4 regions of the Pectobacterium sp. 1950-15 genome follow, and region 1 is predicted to be linked to each of the others. Evidence: predicted binding sites of a transcription regulator. Region 1 holds the regulator's gene; each other region holds the start of a gene.

Region 1 (8,040 bases):
GGCTGACGCTGAAGAAAACGGATCCGCGTCACCATCATCACTGCCGCTGCTGTCAGGCCAATGATGAAGCCACACCAGAAACCCGCAGGCCCCATGCGTGGCACGATGATATCCGTCAACGCCAGCAGGTAGCCGCTCGGTAACCCCAGCACCCAGTACGCGGTGAACGTAATATAGAAAATTGACCGGGTATCTTTATAGCCGCGCAATACGCCACTGCCGATGGCCTGAACGGCATCGGAGATTTGATAAACGGCAGCCAACAGCATGAGCTGAGAAGCCATTGCCACCACCAGCGGATCCTGATTGTAGAGCAGGGCGATAGGCTCGCGCAGCAGCGTGGTGAAAATGGCTGTACAGCTGGCTAAGGCCACGCCGGCCATAATGCCGGTATGGGCGGCAATGCGGGCGTTCTCAACTGAACCTTCGCCTAAGCGATGCCCGACTCGAATGGTGGTGGCAACGCCAACCGAGAGCGGAAGGACGAACATCAGCGAACTGAAGTTCAGGGCAATCTGGTGACCAGCCACATCGACGACGCCTAGCGGTAATACCAACAGTGCCACCACGGCAAACAAGGTGACCTCGAAAAGCAGTGCCAGTGCGATAGGTAAACCAAGACCAAACAAACGCTTTAATACGGAAAAATCCGGGCGGAATGTAGGACGATGCCGGCGGATATCGCGTAGCCAGGAAGCGTGTCGGGTATAGAACATCATCAACAGCATCATGATCCAGTAAACTGACGCGGTCGCGACGCCGCAGCCTACGCCGCCCAGTTCGGGCATGCCAAATTTACCGTGGATAAAGATATAGTTGATCGGGATATTGATTAATAACCCGATGAATCCAATCATCATGCCGGGGTAGGTTTTGGACAACCCTTCGCACTGGCAGCGCAAAACCTGATAGAACAAATAGCCAGGTACGCCCCACAGCAGCGCATGCAGGTAGCCAATCGCCTTCGCGGCCAGTTCAGGTGAATCGTCGCTCATCAGATTGATAGCATATTCCCCCTGATACAGCGCCAGCATCGTAAATACAGAAATAATGGCGGCCAGGAAAAAGGATTGTCGCACCTGATGCGAGATGCGATCGCGTCGGCCGGAACCGTTGAGCTGTGCGACAACGGGCGTCAGCGCCAACAGCAGACCGTGACCAAAAAGAATGGCGGGTAGCCAGATAGAGGTCCCTACGGCGACAGCGGCCATATCGGTGGCGCTATAAGCGCCTGCCATGATGGTGTCAACGACACCCATCGACGTTTGAGACACTTGCGCAATAATGACAGGAACAGCAAGCGCCGATAATTTACGCGCTTCTGTCAGATACTGTTGCACGGATACCTTCCTTGAATGACTTAATTTTGCTAGCGGGATGAATAGTCTGGATATGAAAAACGTCAAGAATAAAACGAGAACGTTATTGTAACGACTTAATAAAAGTAAACCAGCTTGAAAGAGAATATATTCTTTTTGTTACGCTGCGGTTTCGATAATGTCTGACGCACCGTATTCCGGTTTGGTTTTCCGCGGAATATCGGGCACACTGCACAACGTCATTTCTTTGTTTTTAAGAGGCAAACCGCATGTTTACCGGTATTGTTCAGGGCACCGCGCCGGTGGTGTCGATTGAAGAAAAATCCAATTTCCGCACGCACGTTGTCCAACTCCCGCCTGACCTGCTGCCTGGACTTGTGCCCGGTGCCTCGGTGGCGCACAACGGCTGTTGCCTGACAGTAACTGCCATTGATGGCGATCGTGTCAGCTTCGATCTCATGAAAGAAACGCTGCGACTAACGAATCTGGGCGATATTCATGAAGGCGATGTTGTGAATATTGAACGTGCCGCGAAATTCGGTGACGAGATTGGTGGACACGTCATGTCGGGCCACATCATGTGTACGGCGGAAGTGGTGAAGATTCAGGTTTCAGAGAATAACCATCAGATTTGGTTCCGTCTGGCAGACGAAGCGCTGATGAAATACGTGCTGCATAAAGGCTTCGTCGGGATTGATGGCATCAGCCTGACGGTAGGGGAAGTGACCCGCGGACGTTTCTGCGTACATTTAATTCCCGAAACGCTGAACCGCACTACGCTAGGGCAGAAACGTCTGGGCAATCGCATCAATATTGAAATCGATCCGCAGACACAGGCCGTAGTGGATACGGTCGAGCGCGTGTTGGCGAGTAAGCAGGCGAGTGACCTGGGCAAAGAAGAGTAGTTTTCGCGTTGCCTGTACTTGTAAACCGGACGAATAGCCTCGTCCGGTTTTTCTTTTCTGTCAGCGTGAAACGCGTAATCCACCCTCGATCCCATTCAGGCTGAACACGACTTGCCAGAGCTGGAGCGTTCTTGCTCTGAAAGCGCCGGCACAAAGGTTGAGATAGTAGCTGAACATCCGGCGGAAACGGACAGGGTAGCGTGTAGAAAGCTGTGGCCAGCTTTGCTGAAAGCGCGTATGCCACGCCATTAATGTGCGATCGTAATCGGCCCCGAAATTGTGCCAGTCCTCCATCACCATGTAAGGCTCACTCGCCTTCGCAATGTGCTGTATGGAGGGGATGCAGCCGTTGGGGAAGATGTATTTATGAATCCAGGGATCGACATGCGGATCGGTCTTATTGGCCCCGATGGTATGTAGCAGAAACAGCCCGTTAGGCTTTAGGTTACGCCGTACGACGCGAAAATAGCGGTCATAGTTGCGCGGCCCGACGTGTTCAAACATGCCAACCGATACCACGCGGTCAAATTGCCGATCGAGATCGCGGTAATCCTGTCGTTCAATGGTGACGTTCAGATTCTGACAGCGCTGCTGTGCCAGCACTTGCTGCTCTTTGGAAATGGTGATGCCATAAACCGAAACGCCGTAGTGACGCGCCGCGAACTCGGCAAGCCCACCCCAGCCGCAGCCGATATCCAGCAGCGTCATCTCCGATGTGAGCTGGAGCTTTTCGCAGATCATGGCGAGTTTATCTTCCTGCGCCTGTTCCAGCGTTTGTGCCTGTTTCCAATAAGCGCAGGAATATTGCATATAAGGATCCAGCATCAGGGTAAAGAGGTCATTACCTAAGTCGTAATGGGCTTTACCGACAACCTGAGCACGCCTGCGGGATTGCAAATTCGTGACGCGGGAGAGGGCGACCCTCGTGAGATCGTGCAGGCGACGGGGTAATTTAGCCTCCAGCCCCGCCCGCAGGACGCGATGGGAAAACATATCCAGCCGTTCACACTCCCACCAGCTATCCATGTAACTTTCTCCCAGTCCCAGCGATCCCTCGCGCATAACGCGTTTAAAAAAATCGGGATGGGTCACGCGGATGTCAAAAGGGCGGGGGCCGTTGATGGTGATATCCGCTGCATCCAACATGTCTTGCACGATGTGGAACCAGGGCGCGATATCGTCATCCCATTCTTCTGTATAAGGTAAACCCATCATGTCTCCTTAACTTTATGTAAAAGTATCGTAAAACATACTGGACAGCACTTATCGCAGCCGACGTATCGACTATCACCAGAGAAAATGAAACGCGGTATTAAATTTAGAACTACTTCAGCCAGCATACAAGGGAATTGGCTGAAGCAGGGAGGGAAAGCAGACAGGAATAAGAAAATTGTCTGTACAGAATTTGTGGCTAGCGGCGATAGTCGAGGTAAGGGCCGTCTGCGACCGAGCGGCGCTCAATCAGCGTCGGGTGTACTTCGATGACGTGCGCATCTTCCCGCTTACTGGTAATACGATCCAGCAACATCGCAAAGGCGGACTGCCCCAGACGCTCTTTCGGCTGATGGATGGTGGTCAACGCAGGCGTAAAGAAACGCGCGTGGCGCACATTGTCATAACCGATCACCGAAATATCTTGCGGCACGCGCAGACCCAGTTCGTCTGCCGCACAGATGGCGCCCATCGCCATAATGTCGCCACCGCAGAATACGGCCGTTGGCCGCTGTTTCTGCGCGAGAATTTGATGCATGGCTTTATAACCGGATTCCGGCTCAAAATCGCCCTGAACAACCCACTCTTCACGCACGGTGATATCGGCTTCTTTCAGCGCTTTTAAAAAGCCGAGGTAGCGTCCGCTGCCGGTGTTACGTTCTTGAATACCGGGAATGGCACCAATATCCCGATGGCCGCGTTCGATCAGGTAGCGGCCTGCCATATAACCGCCTTCAAAGGCGTTATCGATAATCGTATCGGTAAAATCGCTGTGCATCTGGCCCCAGTCCATCACGACCATTGGGATGCTGCGATAATCTTCCAGCATAGCCAACAGCTCAGGTGGATATTCGGCGCACATTACCAGCAGGCCGTCGACGCGTTTTTGCGCCAGCATGGAGAGATAAGCGCGCTGTTTACCGATGTCGTTATGCGAATTACACAGTACCAGCGTGTAGCCTTTGGCATAGCAGCTGTTTTCGACGGCTTCGATGATCTCAGCGAAATAGGGGGCTTCGCTGGATGTGGCCAGCAAACCGATTGATTTGGTGTGATTAACTTTGAGGCTGCGGGCGACGGCGCTGGGCGAATAGTGCAACTCTTTGATTGCCGCCCTGACGGCTGCCTTAGTCTCTTCGGCGACGAAACGTGTTTTATTGATCACGTGCGATACGGTTGTGGTAGAAACGCCAGCACGCTTTGCCACATCTTTAATCGTTGCCATCTAAAAATGACTCCTGAACTTACCTGTTACAGACGTAAGTATATTGTTAATCGTTTGCCTACGTTTAATGTTCTTCTTCTAAGCTAAAAAACAGGATTTCAGAAGGAGAATGCCGAATGTTATACCGAAGGGATCTGGGTTGACGTTTTTCGACTGATACGCAGCGCTTTCATAAACAGCGGATTGTGTCCGATTTATCATGAAAGGGAAAGGGCTAATTTATACTATTAGTGATGCATTCGTCCGAGATTTTTCACTGGAATTATGAAAGAATCGTAATAACCCTATTATTTGTAGATTTAATTGCCTAAATGGGTTCGGCTGTGAATGGCGGTGTCTTTTTTCAGATGACGCTTTCAGGTGAAATTTTCAGCTAAATTTATTCGCTAATAAGGAGTGGTTTATGGATACAGATCTGAAGATGTCTTTGCTGACAACCGTTGGCTCGTTGGCTGTCATCATCGCGTTTAGTTTTATTGCGGTGCTGAACTAACCGAACGGTGTCTTTGCACCGGTGAGGTATTCGGACACGTTTATGCTGCATAAACGTGTCCGAGTCGCTGTTCTTCACATCGTTTTTCTTTACTACGTACAACCTGTCTTTTAACGAATTGTCTGCGGTGTGACCACGCGACGCGCGCCAACGTAGTGTTCCTGCCAATAATCTTCACTCAGCTTGCTGATTCGAATATCTGAACCTGTACGCGGAGACTGGATAAATTTCCCTTCTCCCAGATAAACCCCGACGTGATCGGCCGCGCCACGATTATTGATGCGGAAGAACACCAGATCGCCGCTTTCCAGTTCGCTCTTTTTAATCGGAGCGGCATCACGTAGGTGATACATTTCGTTAGCAGTGCGTGGAATTTGGATCTTAACGACATCTTTATACGCATAATAGACCAGTCCACTGCAGTCGAATCCGGTAAAAGGAGATGAGCCGCCCCAGTGGTAAGGCTTGCCTATTTGGCTCATCAGCTTATTCATTGCTGTCGTTTTGGCATGTTGATAACGTTTTTTATGCGCTGCGCTCAGTGCCATTCCTTTTTCAGTGGGCGCTGGATTTTTATCCGTTTTTCCCTTGAGCGCGGTTTTCTTCAGCCCGGTTTTGACTCTGGCCTGTGCCGTTGTCTGTTTATCTTCTTCAGGCTTCAGCTTTTTGAGATTTTTTTTCACTAGCGCGGGCGTGCTACTTTGCGTCCGGGACGGCTTTTTTTCTGTTGATTTGTTCGCGCTGCGGGGTTTGGTTTTGGTGCTAGCTGCGGTAGGTTCTGGTTTTTTGCTTTTGATCGGTGTTGGTGATTTGGCATTACCCTTTGTCTGACGGCTTTTCTTATTGGTTTCTTCAGCGGTGCTTTTCTTCGGCGCTGAATGCGGGGTATGCGGCGCAGCCTGAACGACATTCAGGGATAGATTGCTGAAAAATAATATAAAAAGAGTAATAAACAAGCGCATAATAAAAGTGACCGAACATAATCCTTAACTCGCTCAATCCGCACAGTATTCCTGAAAACGGCGGCATAAAAAAGTGGGCATGGCCGCTTTATTCATACAGAATAGTGAAAAAACGTTAATAGTTGTTTTTTTGATTGATTTATCAACGCTTTCTGGTGTTGATTTCATCAAGGGCGAATAACTTGCAGGGAAAATACCCTTACAAAAAATGGCGTTTTTTTGTGGCTAGTGGCATCGGTACAATATCACTGAGTCAATGTCGCTGTCGTAGTATCTCTGACGGCGGCTCATGGCTAGCGTTTTGGGCGTTAGCCATCCTATAAGATTTAAGGAAGCAAGAAGATGACGACACCGACAATTGAAAAAATTCAGCGCCAAATTGCTGAAAACCCGATTCTGCTGTACATGAAAGGCTCCCCGAAATTGCCAAGCTGCGGTTTTTCCGCACAAACGGTTCAGGCGTTGTCTGCATGCGGCGAGCGTTTTGCGTATGTTGATATTTTACAGAACCCGGATATTCGCGCTGAGCTGCCAAAATACGCGAACTGGCCGACATTCCCGCAGCTGTGGGTTGACGGTGAGCTGATTGGCGGTTGTGATATCGTGGTTGAAATGTTTCAGCGTGGCGAACTGCAACCGCTGATCAAAGAAACGGCCGACAAATACAAAGCGCAGCAGGCCGATCAAGAGTAATGCTTTCTTTTGACGTAATGACGATGCCAAATGTTGTTACGATGCGAGCGTAAATCCTTCCAGCGGGTGCCTTATGGCACCCGTTTTTTGATCTCTGGCTTTCCCGTTTTTTCAGTCTTCAGCTGACGCGTCTTCCAGCGAATTTTCTTCCAGCGCAATCGGCCACCCACCCAGACGTTTCCAGCGGTTAACCAGCTCACAGAACAGCAATGCTGTCTGATTGGTATCATACAGCGCGGAGTGTGCCTGGCTGGAGTCAAACGCAATACCCGCAGTAATACAGGCTTTAGCAAGGACGGTTTGGCCTAACACCAGCCCGCTGAGTGCCGCGGTATCGAAGGTGGCGAAAGGGTGGAATGGGTTGCGTTTTAGGCTACAGCGCTCCGCTGCCGCCATCATGAAACTGTGATCGAAGGTGGCATTATGCGCCACGATAATGGCGCGGTTGCAGCCTTGATCCTTGATCCCTTTACGCACGACTTTGAAAATTTCATGCAGCGCATCGTATTCGCTCACGGCGCCGCGCAGCGGGTTGGTGGGATCAATGCCGTTAAACGCCAGCGCGGCGGGTTCGAGGATCGCGCCTTCGAATGGTTCAACATGAAAATGTAGCGTTTCATCTGGCTGTAACCAACCGTCTTGATCCATTTTTAATGTTACCGCCGCAACTTCCAGCAAGGCATCGGTTTTCGCATTAAATCCGGCGGTTTCAACATCAATCACTACCGGGTAAAACCCACGAAAACGGCCGCTCAGGGCGTTCAGATCACTTTTATCAGCCATTTGTCTCTTAGTTGTTAGCAAAACGCAGCGCGCATTATTGCAAATTTTGACTGGAGATGCAGCATGCTGTTGCCGTTCAAACGGCGGAGGTGGCAGAAGAAAGGGAGAGAACAGGTGCCGATGCAGCACCTGTGGAATGACCAGAGATTAGTGGCCGATGCCGTTACCCGCGTGGGCGTTTTCGATCAGTTCGATTTTATAGCCGTCTGGATCTTCAATGAACGCGATGACGGTTGTGCCGCCTTTGACCGGGCCAGCTTCGCGCGTGACATTGCCACCCGCTTTGCGGATACGCTCACAGGTTGCGGCAACATCGTCGACGCCCAGTGCGATGTGACCATAGGCGTTGCCCAGATCATAGCTGTCGACGCCCCAGTTGTAGGTCAGTTCGATAACTGCACCTTCGCTCTCTTCGGTATAACCGACAAAAGCCAGCGTGTATTTGTAT
Region 2 (8,040 bases), on a different contig from region 1:
GCGTCTGTTTTGCCCGTCCGTGTTTTGAAAACGTAATCGTTATTGCGTTTCTGTCACAGCCCCCTGATGCATTTGTTGCCTTATCGGATGGTCGTTGCTATCCACACCTTGTAGCATGCCAGTTAGCGTCGGCTTCAGTGGTGTATCGGCAGCAAGCCGCCCATTCAACTGCAATTGCAGATTCGTGTTGCCTGTCGGTGCGGTTGCGGGTTCTGGCCATCCCCAGCGAATCAGAATATCCAGTGGCACAGCGCGCCCCGTCAGCGACAGGGAGACATTGCGTGCCGGTTGCTGGCTGATGGTCGCCTTAGCCTCCAGCATGCCATTTTGCGTAAATGCGCTGAGTTCGTTAATGGCGATCTGGCTATCGTTGGCTACCAGTGCCAGTGAAGGGCGGCGCACATCGACTTTATTGAACGTCGCGTCGCTGGCATTAAGATTCAACGATCCTGTCCAGACTCCCCACTGGTGGTCACGTGCTAACAGCAAATCACTGCCGTAGCCATCCAGCGCAGTGAGCTGGAACGGGAAATCCGGGTTGATATCGATCAGCAGGTTGCGATTGGCCGTGAATTTTCGCACATTCACTTCTTCCAGCCATGATGGCAGCGTCGCTTGCCACCGCTGACGCCAGTCGCCGGGGAGTGTGTACTCCATCCCGGCGACAACAAATTCGTTCAGCTGTAAGCGTCGATTACTACGTTGCCAGTTGCCGTTGGTTCGCAGTAAACCGCCTTCCCAGCGTGTGGAAAACTGTTTGATGTTAACGCCTGCCGGTGACAAATCCAGATTCACGATAGGGTCGATAAGGTGCATGTTGCCGTTCACAATGTCGGTTGCATTGAACGACAGCGTTCCGCCTTCGCTCTGCCAGTCATTCTGCTTAAACGTGACATTTTGCAGGGCAACATCCAGGTCGATAAACGCCCATCCCGGCCCTTCAATACGGGCATCAATCAGATCAAAGCGGTTGACCGTAACAGAAGGCAGCTCGGTCACGGGCTGCCAGAAGGCTTCCGGCGTTCTCTGTGTTTGCAAACGGACATTGCTGAGTCGCAGGTTACCGATCTGCCAACTTCCGTCTTCTGCGCGGCTGGCGTTGCCCGTTAGCTGCCCTTGAGCAACATCGGCGCCGAAGTTGCTCAAAATCAGCTGATTATGGTTGATTTCGCCCTGAACCAAGACCTGGCTGGCAGGAATGTCGTTAAGTTCGAGTGAACGAGCGCTGAGCTGGAACTGCCCCTGCTTGCCCAGTAGATAGCCCGCCTCGGGTTGCCACGGCATGATGCCGCCGTTGATTTGTTGGCCATTCAGACGCCAATCGCCGTCCTTTGCCTGCAGTGCCATCGTACGCAGCTGTAGCACATCGGCTTCGATAGGGAGTGTGGCGGCCTGTGAGGAAAGATTTAACGTACCACCTTCCAGTTCCAGGCTGGCGAAATGATGTGGTTCGGTAATCTGACGCACGCTAAAGCCGGCTGAAACCTGCTTGGCGGTGAGCGTCGGCGGCTGGTTTTTCTGACCAAAACTGACATCGGTGAGTTGGATATGATCGGCTGTTGACCAGTCATGATTGATTTTGCCCAGTGACAACTGGTAGTCGGTGTTCTGGTTTACCCAATTACTTACCCAGCCTGCCGCCCAACTGGTTTGCAGTAATACGTACACGACTACCAGCGCTAAAAAGGCCAGTAGCAGTAGGGTCAGCAATAATTTCCCGATAAATTTCATCGTGTCAGTCCATGCCAATCGTCAGGGAGAACTGTTCTTATGCCGCAATTTCCCTGAAGGCTCAATAGGTAATGCTGTTACAGACAGTAAAAAGCGAGCGGTGTTGCATCACCGCTCGCTTTTACATGAACTGAACAGAAATTATTGCGGGCTGGCGCTATTTTTCTTCGTGAGGGAAAACCAAATTCAGCACGATTGCGGTAATCCCGCCAGCGGCAATACCGGAAGACAGTAACGTTTTAATCCAATCCGGCGCAAATTGCAGAATCAGCGGCTGCTGCGATACGCCAAGGCCAACGGCCAGCGACAGCGCAATAATCATGATTGCGCGACGGTTCAACGGCTCACGGGACACAATGCGCACACCGGACGCGGCGATCGTACCAAACATCACGATAGTGGCACCGCCCAGAACCGGCTCTGGAATATGCTGTACAAATCCGCTAACGGCAGGGAACAGCCCCAGTGCTATCAGCATCAGTGAAACCACGAAGCCCACATAGCGGCTGGCAACACCGGTAAGCTGGATGACGCCGTTATTCTGGCCAAAGCAAGAGTTAGGGAAGGTATTGAATACGGCGGAAAGGCAAGAGTTCAGACCGTTTGCCAGCACGCCGCCTTTTAAGCGCTTCATGTACAGTGGGCCTCTGACTGGCTGCTCAGACACGTCGGAGGTCGCGGTGATGTCACCGATGGTTTCTAACGACGTCACCATAAAGACCAGCATCAGTGGGATCAGCAGGTTCCAGTCAAAGCCTAAACCGTAATACAGCGGTGTTGGCACCATGATGGCCGTATCGTGTTGCGAGGATGTGTTTTCCGGCAGCATGCCCATCAGCCAGGCACCCAGATAACCCACCGCCATGGCGATGACCAGCGAGGCGACGCGCAGGTAGGGGTTACGCTGGCGGTTCAGCAGAATAATAACCAGCAGCACCACACCTGCCAGCAATAAGTTCTTAGGCGCACCGAAGGTGTTATTGCCCATCGCAGCATAGCCGCCGCCGATAGAGGTCAGGCCGACCTGAATCAGCGACAGACCAATGATCATCACCACAATGCCGGAAACCAGTGGGGTAATGATGCGGCGGGTTAAATGCAGGAAGCGTGAAAGAATGATTTCGGTGAAGGATGCGACCATCAGCGTACCGAACAGCGCCGCCATCATGGTGGGAACATCTGCACCACCATTCTTCAGTGCCAGTCCACCCATAATCAGTGGCGTCACGAAGTTAAAGCTGGTGCCCTGAATAGATAGCAGACCAGAACCGACAGGGCCCCAGGTTTTAATTTGTAGAATAGAGGCCAGACCGGAAGCGAAAAGCGACATGCTGATGATGCGCTGCGTATCCTGAGCGGGTAAACCTAATGCCTGACAGATCAGTAGCGCGGGGGTAATCACCGCAACAAACATGGCCAGCAGGTGCTGGCTGGCGGCGAACAGCGTTTGCGGCAGCGGCGGCCTGTCTTCAAGACGATAGATGAGTTCACTGCGCTGAGGTGCGGTAGCGGCTTCTGTTTGGGGCGTTTCCGTGGTGGTAGTCATGATGTAAGTTGGCGTTCCTGAAACGACAAAGAGCGCATTTTAATGATCTCTTTGTCGAAAGCAAACGTTTGCCAACTCATCTTTTCGATATGAATTTTGTCTGATAAGCAAAGCCTTATTATTTAACGGGATACTTTTAGGGAAAATGAAGAATGCGCTGCTGCGATTAGGCGTTGGTGTAGCGTACGCGCTCGGGTAGCCAGCGTTCGATTAGCGCAATGGCATGTTCGGGGTAGTGCTCGTGGAGATGGCGCGCAACGCGCTGCACCTGCGGAATCAGATCCTGATCGCGCAGGAGGTCGGCTACTTTGAACTCGGCATTACCGGTTTGCCGCGTACCTAATAACTCGCCCGGCCCGCGAATTTCCAGATCGCGCTGAGCGATCACAAAGCCATCGTTGCTATCGCGTAGAACCTGAAGCCGTTTCTGTGCGGTTTTGCTCATTGGCGTTTTGTAGAGCAGTACACAGTGAGACGCTACTGCGCCGCGTCCGACGCGCCCACGCAACTGGTGCAGTTGTGCCAGACCCAAACGTTCCGGGTTCTCGATGATCATCAGGCTGGCATTCGGTACATCCACACCCACTTCGATGACGGTGGTCGCCACCAGCAGTTGCAGCTCGCCCTGTTTGAAAGCCTGCATCACCGCCTGCTTTTCCTGCGCTTTCATGCGGCCGTGAACCAATCCGACCTTGAGATTCGGCAGCGCAGCCTTTAACTCTTCACTGGTGGCCTCTGCCGCCTGCGCTTCCAGTAGATCGGATTCTTCGATCAGCGTACACACCCAATAGGCCTGCCGACCTTCCTGCTGGCAGGCGCTATTCACGCGCTCGATGATATCGCTGCGGCGTGAATCCGGTATGGCGACCGTGGTGACGGGCGTTCTGCCCGGCGGCAGTTCATCAATGACGGACGTATCCAGATCGGCGTAGGCCGTCATCGCCAGCGTGCGGGGAATCGGTGTGGCGGTCATAATCAATTGATGAGGGTGAAAGCCCTGTTCTTCGCCTTTTTCCCACAGCGCAAGGCGTTGATGCACGCCAAAGCGGTGCTGTTCGTCAATGATAACCAGTGCTAGCCCGTTGAATTTCACCTGCTGCTGGAAAATGGCGTGCGTCCCGACCACCATGGAAACCTGGCCGTTAGCGATAGCGTCCTGCTGTGCCTGACGCGCTTTTCCTTTCTGTTTGCCAGCCAGCCAGCCCACTTCAAGCCCCAGCGGTTCAAACCACTGGCGGAAATTATGGGCGTGCTGTTCGGCCAATAGCTCTGTGGGCGCCATCAGCGCGACCTGTTTGCCGTTAGCAATGGCACGCAAGGCAGCCAGCGCGGCGACCAGCGTTTTCCCTGAGCCCACATCGCCCTGCACCAGACGCATCATTGGGAAGTCTTTTGCCATATCCGCTTCAATCTCGGCCACGACACGTTCTTGCGCCTGAGTGGGGTTGAACGGCAGCGCGGCGAGCAGGCGTTGCTTCAGGGCGTCTTGAGCCTGTAGCGGCGAGGCTTTATGTCGCTGCTCCCCGGCCCGTACGGCGAGCATACTCAGGTTATGCGCCAGCAATTCTTCCATAATCAGCCGCTGCTGCGCTGGGTGCTTACCGTGTTCCAGCTCGCTGAGCTGCATATCCGGTGGGGGACGATGTAACGTGCGCAGCGCATCCGGCAGGCTAATGAGGGAACGGCTCAGGGATTCAGGCAGTAACTCATCGATGTGGTTGGCGGCGAGCAACTCCAGCGCCTGATCGGTGAGTTTGCGTAGCGTTGCCTGACGAATACCTTCCGTGGAGGGATAAACCGGCGTGAGTGATTCCTGTAGCTCAACCTGCGTATTATCCCCTTGAACACGGTATTCAGGATGGATGATTTCCGCGCCGATTTTGCCGCGCTTGATTTCGCCATAAGCCGTAACGCGTTGTCCTGGCGCGAGACTGTTTTTCATCGCCGCATTGAAATTGAAGAAGCGCATGGTCAGCATACCGCTGCCATCGCTGATTTGGCAGGTCAACATGCGACGGCTGCCAAAGGTGATGTCGTTGCGTAGGATTTCACCTTCCACGGTGGCATACATGCCGGGAAGGAGGTCGCCAATGGGGTAAAGGTGCGTGCGGTCTTCGTAGCGTAAAGGCAGATGCAGCAGGAGATCCTGCACGGTTTCGAGCCCGAGTCGCGCGAGTTTCGCTGCCTGACTGGCACCCACGCCAGCGAGTGTGCTCAGCGGTTGGGTGTTTAGCAGGCGGCCTTTCATCAGCACTCCGACGATTGCATCGCGGCCCACCACGGGGTATCCGCTACAATCTGACCCTGATGGTCAATATAAGGACGAGGGAGCCCTTTACGTTTTGCGACGCGCGCCAGTACCGGATAGCCCCCTTCAAAAAGCAGACGCTGCTGCTCTTCTTCATTCAGCGGGCTGTCTTCACGCTGGTACATGCCGGCGATTTGGCGCTGACGTTGCGCTTCATACAGGATCAACGCCGAGGCTACGGAGACATTCAGCGATTGCACCATACCAGTCATCGGAATAATGATGTCCCGATCGGCCAGCTTGAGCGCTTCGGCAGTAATCCCGGTTTTTTCCTGTCCGAGCAGAATGCAGGTCGGGCGGGTGTAATCAATCTCCCGAAAATCGACCGCGTGCTCAGACAAATTGGTCGCCAGAACCTGCATGCCTTCTGCTTTCAGATGGCCGACTGCATCACCGATATTGCGATGAGTTTTCACCTGAACCCAGCTATTGCTGCCTGCGGCGGAGGAAACCAGCGTTTTCATCCGGCTGGTGGGCCAAATCGCATGAACCTGATGCACACCGACGGCATCCGCGGTACGGATAACGGCAGAAATGTTGTGGGGCTTATGCACCTGCTCCATGCAAATCGTCAGATCGGGCTGACGGCAGTTGAGCATTTCTTTTATGCGTGCATAACGTTGAGGGGTCATGACGATTAATTTCGGTTACGGTTAACTTTGATGACGTCCGGCATCACGCGGATTTTACGCATAATATTAGCCAGATGAACGCGATCGAGGGTGGTGAGACGGATAAAGGCGCTGTATACGCGGCCGTCTCTCTCTTCCGTGTTGATGCTCTGAATATTGGAATTCGCGGCGTTGATTGCTGCCGTCAGGTTCGCCAACGCGCCCTGATGGTTGAACATATCGACTTTGATTTCGGCGATGAACTCTTGTTCTGTCACCTTATCCCACTCTACCGCCATGAATTTTTCAGGTTCTTTCTGATAGCCGCGAATGTTGCGACAGGATTCATGGTGGATAACCAGCCCTTTACCGGGGCTGACGTGGGCAATAATCGGGTCGCCGGGGATAGGGCGGCAGCACTTGGCAAATGAGATCATGACGCCATCTGCGCCTTTGATCGGCAGCTTGCGCAGCCCGGTAGTTCCCAGCTCTGACTGTTCATTCAACAGATTTTTCGCCACGACGACGCTCATGGCATTACCCATACCAATTTCCGCCATCAGATCATCCAGCGTAGCGAGCTTCATGCGATCGAGCTCAAGCTGAATAGATTTCTCAGGGATGTCGGAAAGTTTACGACCATTGCCCAGAGCGTGGTTCAGTAAACGGCGGCCGAGGCTCACGGAATCATCACGCTTGAGGTTTTTCAGCATCTGGCGGATTTTAGAACGCGCTCTGGAGCTCACGACAAAGTTAAGCCATGCGGCGTTTGGTCTGGCGCCTGGTGCGGTGATGATTTCAACGGTTTGGCCGCTGGTGAGCGACTGTGATAGCGGGTAAGGCTGACGATCGACGCGTGCGCCGACGCATGCATGGCCGATATCGGTGTGTACCGCGTAGGCGAAATCGACGGGCGTCGCGCCTGCGGGGAGTTCCACAATACGGCCTTCCGGCGTGAAGACGTACATCTCATCAGGGAAGAGATCGGACTTCACGCTTTCGATAAATTCAAATGAGCTACCCGCACTTTGCTGGAGTTCCAACAGGCTTTGCATCCAGCGTTGGGCGCGTACTTGAGCAGTAGTACTGCTCTCGCCTTCTTTATAAGCCCAGTGCGCGGCGACACCCATTTCCGCCATTTGATCCATATCGTCGGTGCGAATTTGTACTTCAACCGGCACGCCGTGCGGACCAATCAGCGACGTGTGCAGCGATTGGTAGCCGTTGGCTTTGGGAATAGCGATATAGTCTTTCACCCGGCCCGGGCGCGGCTTATACAGGCTGTGAACCTGACCGAGCACGCGATAGCAGGTGTCCAGCTCTTTGACGATGACCCGAAACGCGTAGATATCCATGATGGAATGAAAACGCTGCTCTTTCAGGTGCATTTTGCAGTAGATGGAGTACAGGTGTTTTTCGCGGCCGCTGACGCGGCAGGCAATCCCAGCTTCCGTCAAACGTCCTTCGATTTCCGACAGGATTTTCTGAATCATTTCCTTGCGGTTACCGCGTGCGGCCTTGACGACCTCTTTAATGACACGATAACGGTTCGGATACAGCGCCTCAAAACCCAGTTCTTCCAGCTCGGTTTTGAGGTGATGGATACCCAGCCGATGTGCCAGCGGACTGTATATTTCCAGCGTTTCGCGGGCAATGCGGCGGCGCTTATCCGGGCGCAATGAGCCCAGCGTGCGCATGTTATGGGTACGGTCTGCGAGTTTGATCAGGATGACGCGAATATCTTGCACCATCGCCATGATCATTTTGCGAAAGTTTTCAGCCTGCGCTTCTTTCTTATCGCGGAACTTCAGTTTGTCCAGCTTGGAGACGCCTTCCACCAGTTC
Region 3 (8,040 bases), on a different contig from region 1:
GCTTTACCCACTAATAGTCCTGAAGAATCAAGCGCGTTACGCAACTCTGGTGGTAATACCGCGGCAATCTTCATCAATGCATTACGAGCTGCCCCCGCCAAACGCTCATCGGTTCTTCGGACGACCCAGCGCGAACCCAACACTAATGCTTCAATTTCCTCTTCTGAAAACATCAGAGGGGGCAGAATGAACCCTGGGCGCAGGATATAACCTAATCCCGCCTCACCCTCAATATGCGCTCCCTGCAACTGTAGCGTGGCAATATCACGATAGACCGTTCTCTGGCTCACACTTAACTTTTCCGCCAAATACGCTCCTGTTACGGGAAAGCGGTGATGGCGTAATATCTGTAAAAGCTCAAGCAAACGCTGCGTTCTGGACATCATCTCACCCTGATTTCAGGCATAGGAAACTTACTCAATACCTGCCTCAAAACCGAGTGGCAGAGGATTTCAGGCTACACAAAAATACAAAAAAGCCAGCGCTGTTGCCAACGCTGGCTTTTTCTTATCGGCTTACTGCCTATCGAGGTCGGTCAATCAGCCTTTAATCATCGCATGCATTTCCTGCACGGAAGTCACCTTCTCCGTCGGATCGGCCGTCAACGACATTGCCGTGGCGAAACCACCGTTCAGCGTCGTGTCGTAATGCACCTTGTATTGCAGCGCGCTACGGCGAATCAGCTTGGAATCTTCAATCGCCTGACGCCCTGCGGTGGTGTTGACGATGTAGGTGTACTCGCCGTTCTTGATGCGGTCCTGAATGTGCGGACGACCTTCATGCACCTTGTTCACCAGACGTGGATTAATGCCTGCTTCACCCAGTTCAATTGCCGTGCCGTGCGTCGCATCGAGTTCAAAACCGTGCTTCAGCAGCTTGGCCGCCAGATCCACCACGCGAGCCTTATCGCCTTCACGTACCGACAGCAGCGCACGTCCGGTTTTCTTCATGTGCGAGCTACTACCCAGCATCGCCTTGGCAAACGCTTCAGCAAACGTGCGGCCAACGCCCATCACTTCACCGGTCGAACGCATTTCTGGCCCCAGAATCGGGTCAACGCCAGGGAATTTGTTGAACGGCAGCACCACTTCTTTCACCGAGTAGTACGGCGGGATAATTTCTTTCGTGACGCCCTGCTCAGCCAGCGTTTTGCCTGCCATCACGCGTGCCGCGACTTTCGCCAACGGAACACCCGTCGCTTTCGAGACAAACGGTACGGTACGCGCGGCACGTGGGTTCACTTCAATCAGATAAACTTCGTTATCCTTCACCGCGAACTGCACGTTCATCAGGCCGCGAACGCAGAGTTCAAACGCCAGTTTTTCAACCTGCTGACGCATCACGTCCTGAATCTCTTTGCTCAGCGTGTAGGCTGGCAGTGAACATGCCGAGTCACCGGAGTGAACCCCTGCCTGCTCGATGTGCTCCATGATGCCGCCAATCAGCACGCGTTCGCCGTCACAGATCGCATCGACATCGACTTCGATGGCATCGTCAAGGAAACGGTCTAACAGAACAGGCGCATCGTTGGACACGCTAACGGCGGTCTGGAAGTAGCGACGCAGGTCAATTTCGTCATACACGATTTCCATCGCGCGGCCGCCCAGAACATAAGAAGGACGCACAACCAGCGGGTAGCCAATGCCACGCGCTTTTTCTACCGCCTGTTCAATCGTCGCTACCGTGGCGTTAGCAGGCTGCTTCAGCCCCAGACGATTAACAGCCTGTTGGAACCGCTCGCGGTCTTCTGCACGGTCAATCGCATCGGGGCTGGTACCGATAACCGGCACACCTGCCGCTTCCAGCGCACGCGCCAGTTTCAGCGGCGTCTGGCCACCGTACTGCACGATCACGCCTTTTGGCTTCTCGATACGGACAATTTCCAGCACGTCTTCAAACGTTACCGGCTCGAAGTACAGACGGTCAGAGGTATCGTAGTCTGTTGAAACGGTTTCCGGGTTGCAGTTGACCATGATGGTTTCATAGCCATCTTCACGCAGCGCCAGCGAAGCGTGGACGCAGCAGTAGTCAAATTCGATCCCCTGACCGATACGGTTAGGCCCGCCACCCAGCACGATGATTTTGTCACGATCCTGAGTCGGGTTGGCTTCACACTCTTCTTCATACGTGGAGTACATGTAAGCAGTATCGGTGGCGAATTCTGCCGCACAGGTGTCGACGCGCTTATATACCGGATGCAGGTTAAATTTATCGCGCAGTTTGCGAATTTCGCTTTCCGCCACGCCAGCCAGTTTAGCCAGACGCGCATCAGCAAAGCCTTTACGCTTCAGCGTACGCAGGAATTCGGCATCCAATGCGGTTGCACCTTTCTCTGCGACCTGCTCTTCCAGACGCACCAGCTCTTCAATCTGCACCAGGAACCAGCGGTCAACGTTGGTCAGGTTAAACACGCCATCGACAGACATCCCTGCGCGGAAGGCATCGGCGATGTACCAGATACGCTCTGCGCCGGCATCTTTCAGCTCGCGGCGAATTTTGGTCAGCGCTTCAGGGTCATCTAAATCCACTTTCGGATCGAAGCCCGTTGCGCCGACTTCCAGCCCGCGCAGCGCTTTCTGCAGAGATTCCTGCTGTGTGCGACCAATCGCCATCACTTCACCCACAGATTTCATCTGCGTGGTCAGACGGTCATTGGCACCCGCGAATTTTTCGAAGTTGAAACGTGGAATCTTGGTAACAACGTAGTCAATGGCTGGCTCGAAGGACGCTGGCGTACGGCCACCAGTAATGTCATTCATCAGTTCATCAAGCGTGTAACCCACCGCCAGTTTGGCCGCGATTTTCGCAATCGGGAAACCCGTAGCTTTAGACGCCAGCGCGGAAGAACGCGATACGCGCGGGTTCATTTCAATCACGATCAGACGGCCAGTTTTCGGGTTCACCGAGAACTGAACGTTGGAACCGCCAGTTTCTACACCGATTTCACGCAGTACCGCCATCGAGGCGTTACGCATGATTTGATATTCTTTATCGGTCAGCGTTTGTGCCGGTGCGACGGTGATGGAGTCACCCGTGTGGATCCCCATAGCATCGAAGTTTTCGATGGAGCAGACGATGATGCAGTTGTCGTTCTTATCACGCACCACTTCCATCTCATACTCTTTCCAACCGATCAGCGATTCATCAATCAGCAGCTCTTTGGTTGGTGAAAGATCCAGACCGCGTTCGCAGATCTCTTCAAACTCTTCGCGGTTGTAAGCGATACCGCCGCCGGTGCCGCCCATGGTGAAGGAAGGACGGATGATGCACGGGAAGCCAACGTCAGCCGCCACAGCCAGTGCTTCTTCCATCGTGTGTGCGATACCAGAACGCGCCGTGTCCAGACCGATCTTCTTCATCGCGACGTCAAAACGACGACGATCTTCTGCTTTATCAATCGCATCCGCCGTTGCACCAATCATGGTGACGCCGAACTCCGCCAGCACGCCCTGACGTTCCAGCTCCAGCGCGCAGTTCAGCGCGGTCTGGCCGCCCATCGTTGGCAGCACCGCGTCTGGACGCTCTTTTTCAATGATTTTACGCACCACTTCCCAGTGAATCGGCTCGATGTAGGTCGCATCGGCCATTTCCGGGTCGGTCATGATGGTTGCCGGGTTAGAGTTCACCAGAATAACGCGGTAGCCCTCTTCGCGCAGTGCTTTACAGGCTTGTGCACCCGAGTAGTCAAACTCACACGCCTGGCCGATAACAATCGGGCCTGCGCCCAGAATCAGGATGCTTTTAATATCTGTACGTTTTGGCATTTTCTCGCTCCTGATTATTTAGCTGAAGAACGGTAAGTCTGAATCAAGTCAATAAAGTGGTCGAACAGTGGCGCAGCATCATGCGGGCCTGGGCTCGCTTCTGGGTGCCCCTGGAAGCTGAACGCTGGCTTATCCGTGCGGTGAATCCCTTGGACCGTGTGGTCAAACAGGGATTTATGCGTAACGCGCAGCGTGTCAGGCAGATTATCTTCATCAACCGCAAAGCCGTGGTTCTGTGCGGTGATCATCACGCAGTTGTTATCCAGATCTTTTACCGGATGGTTACCGCCGTGGTGACCCAGCTTCATTTTGATGGTCTTCGCACCGCTCGCCAGCGCCAGCAGTTGGTGACCCAGGCAGATACCGAATACCGGAATATCCGTTTCCAGGAAGGTTTTAATCGCGCGAATCGCGTAGTCACACGGCTCTGGGTCGCCCGGGCCGTTAGAAAGGAAAATGCCGTCTGGATTCAGTTTCAGCACATCTTCGGCAGGTGTCTGCGCCGGAACGACCGTCAGGCGGCAGCCGCGATCCACCAGCATACGCAAAATGTTGCGTTTCACACCGTAGTCATAAGCCACAACGTGGTAAGGCAGTTCGCTTTCGTTTTTCGCCGCAGGCAATTCGCCTTCCAGCGTCCAGCTTCCCTGTAACCAGCTGTAGCTTTCTGCCGTCGTCACTTCTTTTGCCAAGTCCATTCCCTTCAGCCCTGGGAACGCTTTCGCTTTCTCCAGCGCAACAGCGGCATCCGGCGCATCGCCCGCGATGATGCAGCCATTCTGCGCGCCTTTTTCACGCAGCAGACGGGTCAGTTTACGGGTATCGATATCAGCAATGGCGACGATGTTGTTGCGTTTGAGGTATTCAGACAGGCTTTCTTCACTACGGTAGTTGCTGGCAATCAGAGGTAAATCGCGAATAACCAGACCTTGAGCCTGTACAGAGGGGGATTCTTCATCGTTGGCATTGGCGCCGACATTACCGATATGGGGATAAGTGAGAGTGACAATCTGGCGGGAATAGGAAGGATCAGTAAGGATTTCTTGATAACCGGTCATCGACGTATTGAAGACCACTTCCCCCACTGCCGACCCTTCTGCCCCAATGGCCCGACCGTGGAATTGGGTTCCGTCTTCCAGAACCAATAGCGCTGACTTAATCAAAACACCCTCCAAGGAATAAAAAATCACGTTATTTGCATATTAATTCAGATTCGAGCCACTAAATCAATGCAAAAACTACCTGTAAGGCCAATTTTTGGCAAATTGGGCGCATTTTAATGATGGTCTTCCTGATTGTCTACCCAAACCGCTTTTTTTCTCTTATTTTTATGCTTTCCGAAATAAATAGCCATCCACTGACGTAAAAAACCACATCAACTTAGGTAAGTAAACGGTTGCGAGGCAACATCGTTAAAATAAGGATAACAAATCGCCAGCAAAGGGCATTTCAGGAGTAAAGGGGAAGTATCGCCGCTAAAAAATCGAATAAAAAACAGATAAAAACAAGTGATAATAAAAAATTCAAACTAAAAGCTTAAAAATAAAGGTGATAGTAAAAATAATCACCTTTATCAGTAACATATGATTTTTTATAAAAAATTAAAAACTATAAATCATCCAGAGAAAGCACATCTTTCATATCAAAAAGACCGTTTTCTTTCGAACGAATCCAGATTGCAGCCCTTACCGCACCATTGGCAAACGTCATGCGGCTGGATGCCTTGTGGGTAATCTCAACGCGCTCGCCAATATCCGCAAACATCGCCGTATGTTCACCAACAATGTCACCCGCCCGCACGGTCGCAAAACCAATGCTTTTCGGATCGCGCTCACCGGTATGACCTTCACGCGCATACACGGCACAAGACTTCAGATCGCGTCCCAGCGCATCGGCAATCGCTTCGCCCATCGCCAGCGCGGTGCCAGACGGCGCATCCACTTTGTGGCGATGGTGTGCTTCGATGATTTCAATATCAGTATAGTCGCCCATGACCTTGGCCGCTTTTTCCAGCAGCTTCAGCATGACATTAACGCCGACGCTGAAGTTCGCTGCAAACACAATCCCGATATCTTGTGCGGCCTGCTTAATCGCCGCCTTTCCTGCGTCATCAAAGCCCGTTGTCCCAATAATCATGCCCTTACGGTGCTGATGGCAAAATGCCAGATGCGCTAAGGTGCCTTCCGGGCGCGTGAAGTCGATCAAGATATCGAAATCATTCTGCACGGCATCCAGGCTTTCATTCACGGTAATACCGCTTTTACCCAACCCGGCGAGTTCACCGGCATCGCTGCCTATCAGAGACGAACCAGAACGTTCCAGCGCCGCGCCCAATACCACGCCGTCCATTTGCTCGATGGCCTGAATCAGTTGGCGTCCCATACGGCCGCCCGCGCCTACAACAGCAATACGGATGGATGAATCCTTCATAATGTCTCTCTCTTTTTGATCCTGACGACATAAAAATAACATCAGGTTAACGGGCACTGCGCACTATCGCCAGCGGATTTACCACCAGATTAGAAAATACTGTTTGAAGCCGCAGAAAATCAGCAAAACTGTCTCATCACAGGCGGCAGAATCGCGTCTGGAAGCGATGAAAAACCGTGAAGCGTTTGAAGACATGCAGGGAAGGTCAAAAATAAACCATATGGCATAACGCATAAAAATTCATTTTTATGCATTAACATTTTCATGAGGGAATACAGGGGGAGAAAACGGAGGGGAATAACAGCGATAGAGCCGAAGCCCTATCGCAGAAACAGCGCTAATCGACCTGTTTGACTTCAACACGCAGCTCTTTCGGCACTTCAAAGACGATATTTTCTTCGCGCCCCTGCATTTCAACGGCAACCTTGCCGCCTAATGCTTTCAGGCGTTGAATCACCTGTTGTACCAGGATATCCGGTGCGGATGCGCCTGCGGTTACCCCAACATGCGCAGCGCCCTCTACCCATGACTCCTGGATATCTTCAGCTGAATCAATCAGATAAGCCGCTTTCCCCGCTCTCTGTGCCAATTCAGCAAGACGGTTGGAGTTTGAGGAATTTTTAGAGCCCACAACAAACACGACATCCGCCTTATCTGACAAATGGCGAACGGCTTCCTGACGATTGGTCGTGGCATAACAGATATCATCTTTACGCGGGCCGACGATCTGCGGGAAACGCTCACGCAACGCATCAATCACCGCATAGGTATCATCAACAGAAAGCGTGGTTTGCGTCATAAAGCACAGGTTGCTTTCATCTTTTACCTGTAACTGCCAGACATCCTCGGGGGATTCCACCAGATACATGCCACCATCCGCATTGCTGTACTGCCCCATCGTCCCTTCAACTTCAGGGTGTCCGGCATGCCCGATAAGAATCGCTTCTACGCCTTTCTTACTGGCTCTGGCCACTTCCATATGCACTTTGGTTACCAGCGGGCAGGTCGCATCGAATACCGTCAGGTCACGGCTTTTTGCTTCATTGCGTACCGCTTGCGAAACGCCATGTGCCGAGAAAATCAGAATCGCGCCGTCCGGCACGTCTTCAATCTGCTCAATAAAAATGGCACCACGTTCGCGTAACCCGTTAACCACATAGCGGTTATGTACCACTTCATGACGGACGTAGATCGGCGTACCAAATAGCTCCAGCGCACGCTCCACAATGCTGATAGCACGATCGACACCGGCACAAAAGCCGCGTGGATTAGCCAGCAGGATCTGCATGGGACACCTCCTGTTGTACGGGATCGATATCCAGCACTTCAAGATCGAAGGTAATCGCCTGACCGGACAGAGGATGATTGAAATCCACGGTAACCGATTCCTCGGTCACATCGCGGATAATCCCCGGCATATCATTCCCGGCAACGCCGCTGAACAGCATGATGGTGCCAACATCCGGCACGCCGGTCTGAGCGAAATCACGACGCAAGAAGAACTGGATTAGGTTCGGATTGGTCGGCCCAAAGGCCGACTCCGGCGGCAGCGTAAACTTGCGTTTATCACCACGTTTCAATCCCAACAGATTTTGTTCCAGCGCGTCAGATAGGCTGCTATCGCCAAGGCGGAACAGCGCTGGCTTGCCGCGCTCACGCGTAGACTCGGCCGTGGAGCCATCCTCCAGCGTGAGAATAAAATGCACCAGCAGCGCGCTGTTGTGCTGCACAGTCTCGGACATCAGTGACCCTTTTGCTTAACGGTATCAGTATCATCATGCGTACTGAAAAACCCTTCCAGTACGATGAGCGCCGCACCAATACAAATGGCGGTATCGGCCAGGTT
Region 4 (8,040 bases), on a different contig from region 1:
CTTGTGCCAGCCATTTCACGTCAGTTTGCTTGCTGGCTTCTTCATCGAACACTTCAACAAACACACGACCGATGATTTTACGCTTGGCTTCTGGATCGTTTTCGCCAGCCAGCTCGCCCAGGAAGCGATCTTCCGCTGCCACGTGAACAATGTTCAGGCCAAAATGATCGCCGAACATTTCCAGCACCTGATCGGCTTCGTTCAAACGCAGCAGGCCGTTATCGACAAACACGCAGGTCAGGCGGTCACCAATCGCACGGTGCAACAGCATCGCAGTCACAGACGAATCCACGCCGCCGGACAGGCCCAGAATCACCTGGTCGTTGCCCACTTGCTCACGAATACGGGTCACCGCATCGTCGATAATCTTGGCTGGCGTCCACAGTGCTTCACACTGGCAAATGTCACGGACAAAACGCTCTAACATGCGCTGGCCCTGACGGGTGTGCGTCACTTCCGGGTGGAACTGCACGCCGTAAAAACGTTTTTCTTCGTTCGCCATGATGGCAAACGGACAGGTATCGGTACTCGCAACGGTCTCAAACCCTTCCGGGATTGCCGTCACTTTGTCGCCGTGGCTCATCCAGACATCCAGCAGCGGTGCGCCCGTCGCGCTCAACGCATCCTGAATATCACGCACCAGCGCGCTATCCGTCTTCACTTCTACCTGCGCGTAACCAAACTCACGCTCGTTGGAACCTTCAACGTGGCCACCTAACTGCATCGCCATCGTCTGCATGCCGTAGCACACGCCTAATACCGGTACGCCAGCGTTGAAAACGTATTCTGGCGCGCGCGGGCTACCAAATTCGGTGGTGCTTTCCGGGCCGCCGGACAGGATGATCCCGTTCGGATTAAACCCGCGAATCTGCGCTTCCGTGACATCCCATGCCCACAGTTCACAGTAAACGCCCAGTTCACGCACGCGACGTGCAACCAGTTGCGTGTACTGCGAGCCGAAATCCAGAATAAGAATGCGGTGTTGATGAATGTTTTGCGTCATGAGGAGCATGTTCCAAAAAGCTAAAAAATAAGTAAACCCGGCGAATAGCCCTAAAAAGACAGGCAATAGTACCGGGTTTATCGGGTTAAATCAGCCCGCAAATTACCTTATGAACCCATACGGTAGTTTGGTGACTCTTTAGTAATGGTAACGTCGTGAACGTGGCTTTCCTGAATGCCCGCGCCGCTGATGCGTACAAACTCAGCCTGCGTGCGCAGCGCGTCGATAGTCGCGCAACCCGTCAGCCCCATACAGGAGCGCAAGCCGCCCATCTGCTGGTGAACGATCTCTTTCAGACGGCCTTTATAGGCTACGCGGCCTTCGATACCTTCCGGCACCAGTTTGTCGGCCGCGTTATCAGTCTGGAAGTAACGGTCTGATGAACCTTTGGACATCGCGCCCAGTGAACCCATACCGCGATAAGATTTGAATGAACGCCCCTGATACAGTTCGATTTCACCTGGGGATTCTTCCGTACCCGCCAGCATGGAACCGACCATGACACAGGCCGCGCCTGCTGCGATAGCTTTAGCGATGTCGCCGGAGAAGCGGATACCGCCGTCGGCGATGACCGGAATACCGGTGCCTTCCAGCGCTTCAACCGCATCGGAGATCGCCGTAATTTGCGGTACGCCCACGCCCGTCACGATACGGGTAGTACAGATGGAGCCAGGGCCGATACCTACTTTGACCGCGCTAACGCCCGCTTCAACCAGCGCTTTCGCGCCTGCACCCGTCGCGACGTTACCGCCGATGATTTCGAGGTTCGGGTATTTAGCACGTGTTTCACGAATACGCTGCAATACGCCTTCGGAATGGCCATGTGAGGAATCGATCAGCAGAACGTCAACACCTGCGGCAACCAACGCATCAACACGCTCTTCGTTACCTGCACCAGCACCAACCGCCGCGCCTACGCGCAGACGACCGTGTTCGTCTTTACAGGCGTTTGGTTTACGTTCTGCTTTCTGGAAATCTTTTACCGTGATCATGCCGATCAGGTGGAATTTGTCGTCAACGACCAGCGCTTTCTCGACGCGTTTTTCGTGCATCTTTTGCAGCACGACGTCACGCGCTTCACCTTCTTTAACGGTGACCAGACGCTCTTTTGGCGTCATGAATGCGCTAACCGGTTTTTCCAAATCGGTCACAAAACGCACGTCACGACCGGTGATGATACCGACCAGTTCGTTGTCTTTTGCCACGACAGGGTAACCCGCGAAGCCGTTGCGCTCGGTCAGCTCTTTCATTTCACGCAGCGTCGTTTCTGGGGTGACCGTCTGTGGATCGACCACAACGCCACTTTCGTGTTTTTTCACGCGGCTTACTTCTTCCGCCTGACGCTCAATGGACATATTTTTGTGAATAAAGCCCAGACCGCCTTCCTGCGCCAGCGCAATAGCCAGGCCGGATTCGGTAACGGTATCCATCGCTGCGGACAGCATAGGAATATTCAGGCGAATGTTTTTCGTCAACTGCGTGGACAGATCGGCAGTATTAGGCAGAACAGTAGAATGAGCGGGAACCAGGAGGACGTCGTCAAACGTCAGTGCTTCTTTAGCGATACGTAGCATGGGCAATATCTCACCAAGGTGGATGTAAGAATAGATAAAATATTGCCGTGGCATTATACAGAGCGTAATCGGTTGCCTCCAGCATTATTTTACTAAAATGCTTGATTACCTGTTTCAGGTAGGTAGTATCGATCAATTAAGTGACTGTTTTAAAATTTGATCTGGCTCACAATGTCTCAATTTCCCTCCTCTGCAATTTTTACCGTTAGCCGACTGAATCAGACGGTTAGACAACTGTTGGAAATGGAAATGGGCCAGATTTGGCTCTCCGGTGAAATCTCCAACCTCTCTCAGCCCTCATCCGGCCATTGGTATTTCACGCTGAAAGATGAGCGTGCACAGGTGCGCTGCGCGATGTTCCGCACCAGCAACCGCAGGGTGACGTTCCGTCCACAAAACGGCCAGCAGGTGCTGATTCGGGCCACCATCACGCTGTATGAACCTCGTGGCGACTATCAGCTGCTGGCGGAAAGTATGCAGCCTGCCGGTGACGGTCTGTTGCAACAACAGTTTGAACAGCTCAAGCAGAAACTTGCCGCCGAAGGGCTGTTTGACCAGCAGTTTAAGCAGGTGCTCCCCTCTCCCGCCAAACAGGTCGGCGTGATTACGTCAGCCAGCGGTGCCGCCCTGCACGATATCTTGCAGGTATTGCAGCGCCGCGATCCGTCGCTGCCGGTGATCGTGTATCCCACGTCGGTGCAAGGCGCAGACGCACCGCTACAGATTGTTCGCGCTATTGAGCTGGCTAACCAGAGAGAGGAGTGTGACGTGTTAATCGTCGGGCGCGGCGGCGGTTCGCTGGAAGATCTGTGGAGCTTTAATGATGAACGGGTGGCTCGTGCCATCTTCGCCAGCCGCATTCCTATCGTCAGCGCCGTCGGCCATGAAACCGATGTCACCATCGCCGATTTCGTCGGTGACCTGCGAGCCCCCACGCCGTCCGCTGCTGCCGAGTTAGTGAGTCGTAACCAACTTGAACTGTTGCGCCAAATCCAGTCCCAGCGCCAGCGGCTGGAAATGGCGATGGATTATTACCTCGCCCAGCGCAACCGGGAATTTACTCGTCTACACCACCGCTTGCAGCAACAACATCCGCAACTGCGGCTGGCCCGTCAGCAGGCACAACTGGTCAAACTGCGCCAGCGTCTGGATGACGCCATGCAGCAGCAGCTTCGACAGACCTCACGCCGAAGTGAACGCTTACAACAGCGCCTAATGCAACAGCAGCCGCAGACCCGCATCCATCGTGCGCAACAGCGTTTACAGCAGTTGAGCTATCAGATGCAGAGTGCAGTGGAACGCCAGTTAAATCAGAACAAGCAGAAGCTCGGTATCGCCTGTTCACGTCTGGAAGGCGTTAGCCCGCTGGCGACGCTGGCGCGCGGCTATAACGTCACCACCGCCCCAGACGGTAAGGTACTGAAAAACGTCACGCAAATTACCCCCGGTGAAACGCTGAAAACTCGCTTGCAGGACGGTTGGGTAGAAAGTCAGGTCACGGCGCTGGTGCCGAACCCAGATTCTGTGAAAAAGCGGCGAAAACCCTCATCTCAGTCATAAAAATCGCGCGATCGGCATAAAACGCACAGGATGGGGATTTATCCTAAAACAACGGCGATCCCCCATTCTTCCCCCTATCATCTGAACTATACTCATTCTTAGCTCACTAAAATTTATGCCCGTCATACTGCAAGCTGCATGTTAGCGGTGAAGCAGATGGGATAAAAATACAGTGAGCTTTATTGATCGTCTGTGTTACCCCTGATGAGCGTTTTCAAGGAGATGAGGTATGAAGTCCAGACCGATTTGTAGCGTGATTCCCCCTTATATTTTGCATCGCATTATTGCAAACGGCACAGACGAGCAGCGCCACTGCGCGCAACAGACGCTGATGCACGTTCAGTCATTAATGGTCAGCCACAACCCACGCCCGGAACCCCATGAGAAATTACCCGCCGGGCAGGCTAATCGCAGCATCCACGATGCCGAACAGCAGCAACAGTTGCCCGGCAAGCAGGTGCGTGCGGAAGGCCAACCCAGCAACGGTGATATCGCCGTCGATGAAGCCTACAACTATCTGGGCGTCACCTATGATTTCTTCTGGAAGATTTTCCAACGTCACTCACTGGACGCCGAGGGGCTGCCGCTGACGGGCACCGTGCATTACGGTCAGGATTACCAGAACGCCTTCTGGAACGGGCAACAGATGGTATTCGGGGATGGCGACGGCAAAATCTTTAATCGCTTCACGATTGCGCTGGATGTAGTCGCGCATGAACTCACTCACGGCATTACCGAACACGAGTCAGGACTGATTTATTTCCGTCAGTCCGGTGCGTTAAATGAATCGCTATCCGATGTCTTTGGCTCCATGGTCAAACAGTACCATTTGGGGCAAACCGCTGAGCAGGCCGATTGGCTTATCGGTGCCGAGCTGCTGGCAGACGGTATTCACGGCATGGGGCTGCGCTCGATGTCCCTGCCGGGCACGGCGTATGATGATGAACTGTTGGGTATCGATCCTCAGCCTTCTCATATGAGCGAATATGTGAATACGCGCGAAGACAACGGCGGCGTACACTTGAATTCAGGCATTCCCAACCGGGCATTCTATCTGACGGCCATCGCGCTGGGCGGGCATTCCTGGGAAAAAGCCGGCCGCATCTGGTACGACACGCTGTGCGATAAGTCACTGCCGCAAAATGCGGATTTCGAAATTTTCGCGCGCCATACGATCCAACATGCCGCTAAGCGTTTTAACAATACCGTTGCAGACATCGTCATGCAGTCGTGGGAAACCGTGGGCGTGGAGGTTCGTCAGGAGTTCTTATGAAGACGCTGCCGGAGCTCAACGAAGACGCCATCATTGAGTTGGCGCGTGAAGGGGGATTCGCCTTTATCCCCAAGCTGGCGGGGTCGCGACGCTTCACGCTCGCCAGCGTGACGCCACCCGAGCGGGAACGCATTTGTAACGCGATCCGTAATGCCTTTCCTCAGGCTCGCGATCCCGGTGAACCAGACGGCCCGGGGCGCGGTGACCAGTTCTATTACCGCATCCACATCAGCTACCGTCACCCGCAGCAGAATCAGTGTGCCGATGTTATCCTGCTGATCCCGGAAGACCGTGCGCCGCCGGAACTGACCGAGCTGTGGCGTAACGGCGCACAGGCGTAGCAATAGGCTTAATCGGCAGGTGTATAGCTGAACACGACCCGCCGTTTGGAAATCATCCCGTGCTGCTGGCAGAAGTAATCCACCGCGCCACAGGCTTTCAGTTCCTGAAGTAAGTGGTTACATTCAGGGCATGACGCCTTACGCAGATAATGCTGTCGGCAGCCCTCACATAAAAATGAACCATCAGGTTGCCACAGCATCACGTGGTGACAATCAGGACAAAACGCATCCATCTTTTTCCTCCATTTTGCTACCAATAACGCGTGATGATCAGAGGTTAAATCACACCGAGAGAACGCAGCACATACAGACCAATAGCAATCATGAAAAACGCGCCAACCGTCGTCAAACCAATAATATTGGCTGCCAGCGTGGCGTTTCCACCCATCGCACGCGTCATTGCATAGCTACCCGCTGCGGTTGGCGTTGAGGAAAACAGAAAAATAATCCCCAGTTCGACACCGCGAAATCCGACAAGCCATCCGCCCAGCGTGAGCAGCCCCGGCACAACGAATATCTTCGCCACAGAAGACAGCACGGCCACATTCGACGAACGGAACATACTACGCCATTCCAGACTGGCTCCGGCACACAACAACGCCAGCGGCAACGCCATTGAGGAAATAAAGCCACCGGTCTGCTTGATGACGCTCGGCATTGGCAGTTGGCTTTGCCCGTAGGCCGCACCAAGAAGCAGACCAATAATCAGCGGATTGGTCACAATACCGCGCAGCAGTTGGCTTACCGGAATCTTCTGTTCAGGTGATTGCCGCTGCAAGCTGCGCGTCAACGTAATGACAGACAGTGCGTTAAACATAATCACCGTCACCATCAGATACAGTGAGCCAACAGCAATGCCTTCATCACCGTAAGCACTCATCGCAAACGCCAGCCCCATTACGCCAGTATTTGAACGGAACCCGCCTTGCACAAAGATGCCACGTTCCTTTGGATCCTTGACGAGCTTCACCGCCGCGATTTCCAGCAGCAGAAATGTCGCCAATGTCCCTATCGTGCCATACACCACCAGCGGCCACTGTTCCGAAAACGACTGGTGATTACCCGCAACACTAAAAAACAGCAGGCAGGGAAGAGAAAGATTGAATACAACCCGCATTGCCGTATCACAAAACGCATCATTCAGCAGATTGAGTTTGCGTAACGCGATACCTATCAACAGCATCAGCACATTGGGCATCGTGACGTTGAATGCAAAACTCCAGGTTTCCCAGGACATGACTCTCCTTGATTATTATTGGTCTTGTTAACGGCGATTCGTTTCGTCTCTGACAAAACGGGGCGAATATCACTATTCGCCCCGTTAATAAATTACTTACCTTTTTTAATGTGTGACATCAAACGCTTACGCTTGCGTAGCTGGTTTGGCGTCAGCGTGTTGCGCTTGTCCGCAAAAGGGTTTTCCCCTTCTTTAAACTGAATACGAATCGGCGTACCCATTACGTCCAGCGAACGACGATAGTAGTTCATCAGATAGCGCTTGTAAGAATCCGGCAGGTCTTTCACCTGATTCCCATGGATCACCACAATCGGCGGGTTATAACCACCGGCGTGCGCATATTTCAGCTTCACGCGACGGCCGCGCACCAGCGGCGGCTGGTGATCGTCTGATGCCATTTGCATGATACGGGTCAACATCGCCGTGCTCACGCGACGAGTGGCGCACGCATAGGCTTCGGTTACGGACTCAAACAGGTTGCCCACGCCACTGCCGTGTAGCGCGGAAATGAAGTGAATACGGGCAAAATCGATAAAGCCGAGGCGCAGATCCAACGTCTCTTTCACCTGCTCACGCACTTCCTGTGACAGGCCATCCCATTTGTTCACCACAATCACCAGTGAGCGCCCACTATTGAGGATAAAGCCCAGCAGCGAGAGATCCTGATCGGAAATACCTTCACGCGCGTCGATAACCAGCAGTACCACGTTGGCATCTTCAATCGCCTGCAACGTTTTGATGACGGAGAATTTTTCTACCGTTTCCGTCACTTTGCCGCGCTTACGCACACCCGCGGTATCAATCAGAACGTATTCGCGTTCGTCGCGCACCATCGGGATATAGATACTGTCACGCGTCGTGCCCGGCATGTCGAACACCACCACGCGCTCTTCGCCCAGAATACGGTTAGTCAGCGTGGACTTACCCACATTCGGACGTCCGACAATCGCCAGTTTGATCGGCAAATCTTCAGGGTTGAAATCGTCTTCAGCTTCTTCTTCGCTAGCCTGCTCGTCCGCTTCTAACGCTGCCCAGTAAGCTGCGTTCTCTTC

What was found. The regulator PurR, encoded in region 1, represses purine synthesis genes. The targets are predictions, from matches to a motif close to CANGCAAACGTTTGCNTG.
Positions count from the first base shown of each region.
Region 2: the regulator PurR is predicted to act here: its motif matches at 3,335-3,352, upstream of WCT94_RS12495 (nucleobase:cation symporter-2 family protein).
Region 3: the regulator PurR is predicted to act here: its motif matches at 5,150-5,167, upstream of carA (glutamine-hydrolyzing carbamoyl-phosphate synthase small subunit).
Region 4: the regulator PurR is predicted to act here: its motif matches at 2,639-2,656, upstream of guaB (IMP dehydrogenase).

Region 1 is NZ_JBBBQR010000004.1:146,143-154,182, reverse strand. It holds gene WCT94_RS06460 (MATE family efflux transporter) at 1-1,340, opposite strand, end outside; gene WCT94_RS06455 (riboflavin synthase subunit alpha) at 1,589-2,224, shown strand; gene cfa (cyclopropane fatty acyl phospholipid synthase) at 2,285-3,436, opposite strand; gene purR (HTH-type transcriptional repressor PurR) at 3,636-4,661, opposite strand; gene cydH (cytochrome bd-I oxidase subunit CydH) at 5,065-5,154, shown strand; gene WCT94_RS06435 (C40 family peptidase) at 5,265-6,116, opposite strand; gene WCT94_RS06430 (Grx4 family monothiol glutaredoxin) at 6,459-6,809, shown strand; gene rnt (ribonuclease T) at 6,921-7,592, opposite strand; gene gloA (lactoylglutathione lyase) at 7,740-8,040, opposite strand, start outside.
Region 2 is NZ_JBBBQR010000009.1:191,113-199,152, reverse strand. It holds gene WCT94_RS12500 (AsmA family protein) at 40-1,731, opposite strand; gene WCT94_RS12495 (nucleobase:cation symporter-2 family protein) at 1,889-3,277, opposite strand; gene recG (ATP-dependent DNA helicase RecG) at 3,444-5,525, opposite strand; gene trmH (tRNA (guanosine(18)-2'-O)-methyltransferase TrmH) at 5,525-6,217, opposite strand; gene spoT (bifunctional GTP diphosphokinase/guanosine-3',5'-bis pyrophosphate 3'-pyrophosphohydrolase) at 6,223-8,040, opposite strand, start outside.
Region 3 is NZ_JBBBQR010000010.1:146,953-154,992, reverse strand. It holds gene WCT94_RS13245 (helix-turn-helix transcriptional regulator) at 1-383, opposite strand, end outside; gene carB (carbamoyl-phosphate synthase large subunit) at 540-3,764, opposite strand; gene carA (glutamine-hydrolyzing carbamoyl-phosphate synthase small subunit) at 3,779-4,927, opposite strand; gene dapB (4-hydroxy-tetrahydrodipicolinate reductase) at 5,373-6,194, opposite strand; gene ispH (4-hydroxy-3-methylbut-2-enyl diphosphate reductase) at 6,532-7,482, opposite strand; gene fkpB (FKBP-type peptidyl-prolyl cis-trans isomerase) at 7,463-7,936, opposite strand; gene lspA (signal peptidase II) at 7,936-8,040, opposite strand, start outside.
Region 4 is NZ_JBBBQR010000022.1:60,469-68,508, reverse strand. It holds gene guaA (glutamine-hydrolyzing GMP synthase) at 1-1,003, opposite strand, end outside; gene guaB (IMP dehydrogenase) at 1,111-2,577, opposite strand; gene xseA (exodeoxyribonuclease VII large subunit) at 2,749-4,137, shown strand; gene WCT94_RS19045 (M4 family metallopeptidase) at 4,367-5,410, shown strand; gene WCT94_RS19040 (protealysin inhibitor emfourin) at 5,407-5,751, shown strand; gene WCT94_RS19035 (zinc ribbon domain-containing protein) at 5,760-5,984, opposite strand; gene WCT94_RS19030 (AEC family transporter) at 6,029-6,988, opposite strand; gene der (ribosome biogenesis GTPase Der) at 7,081-8,040, opposite strand, start outside.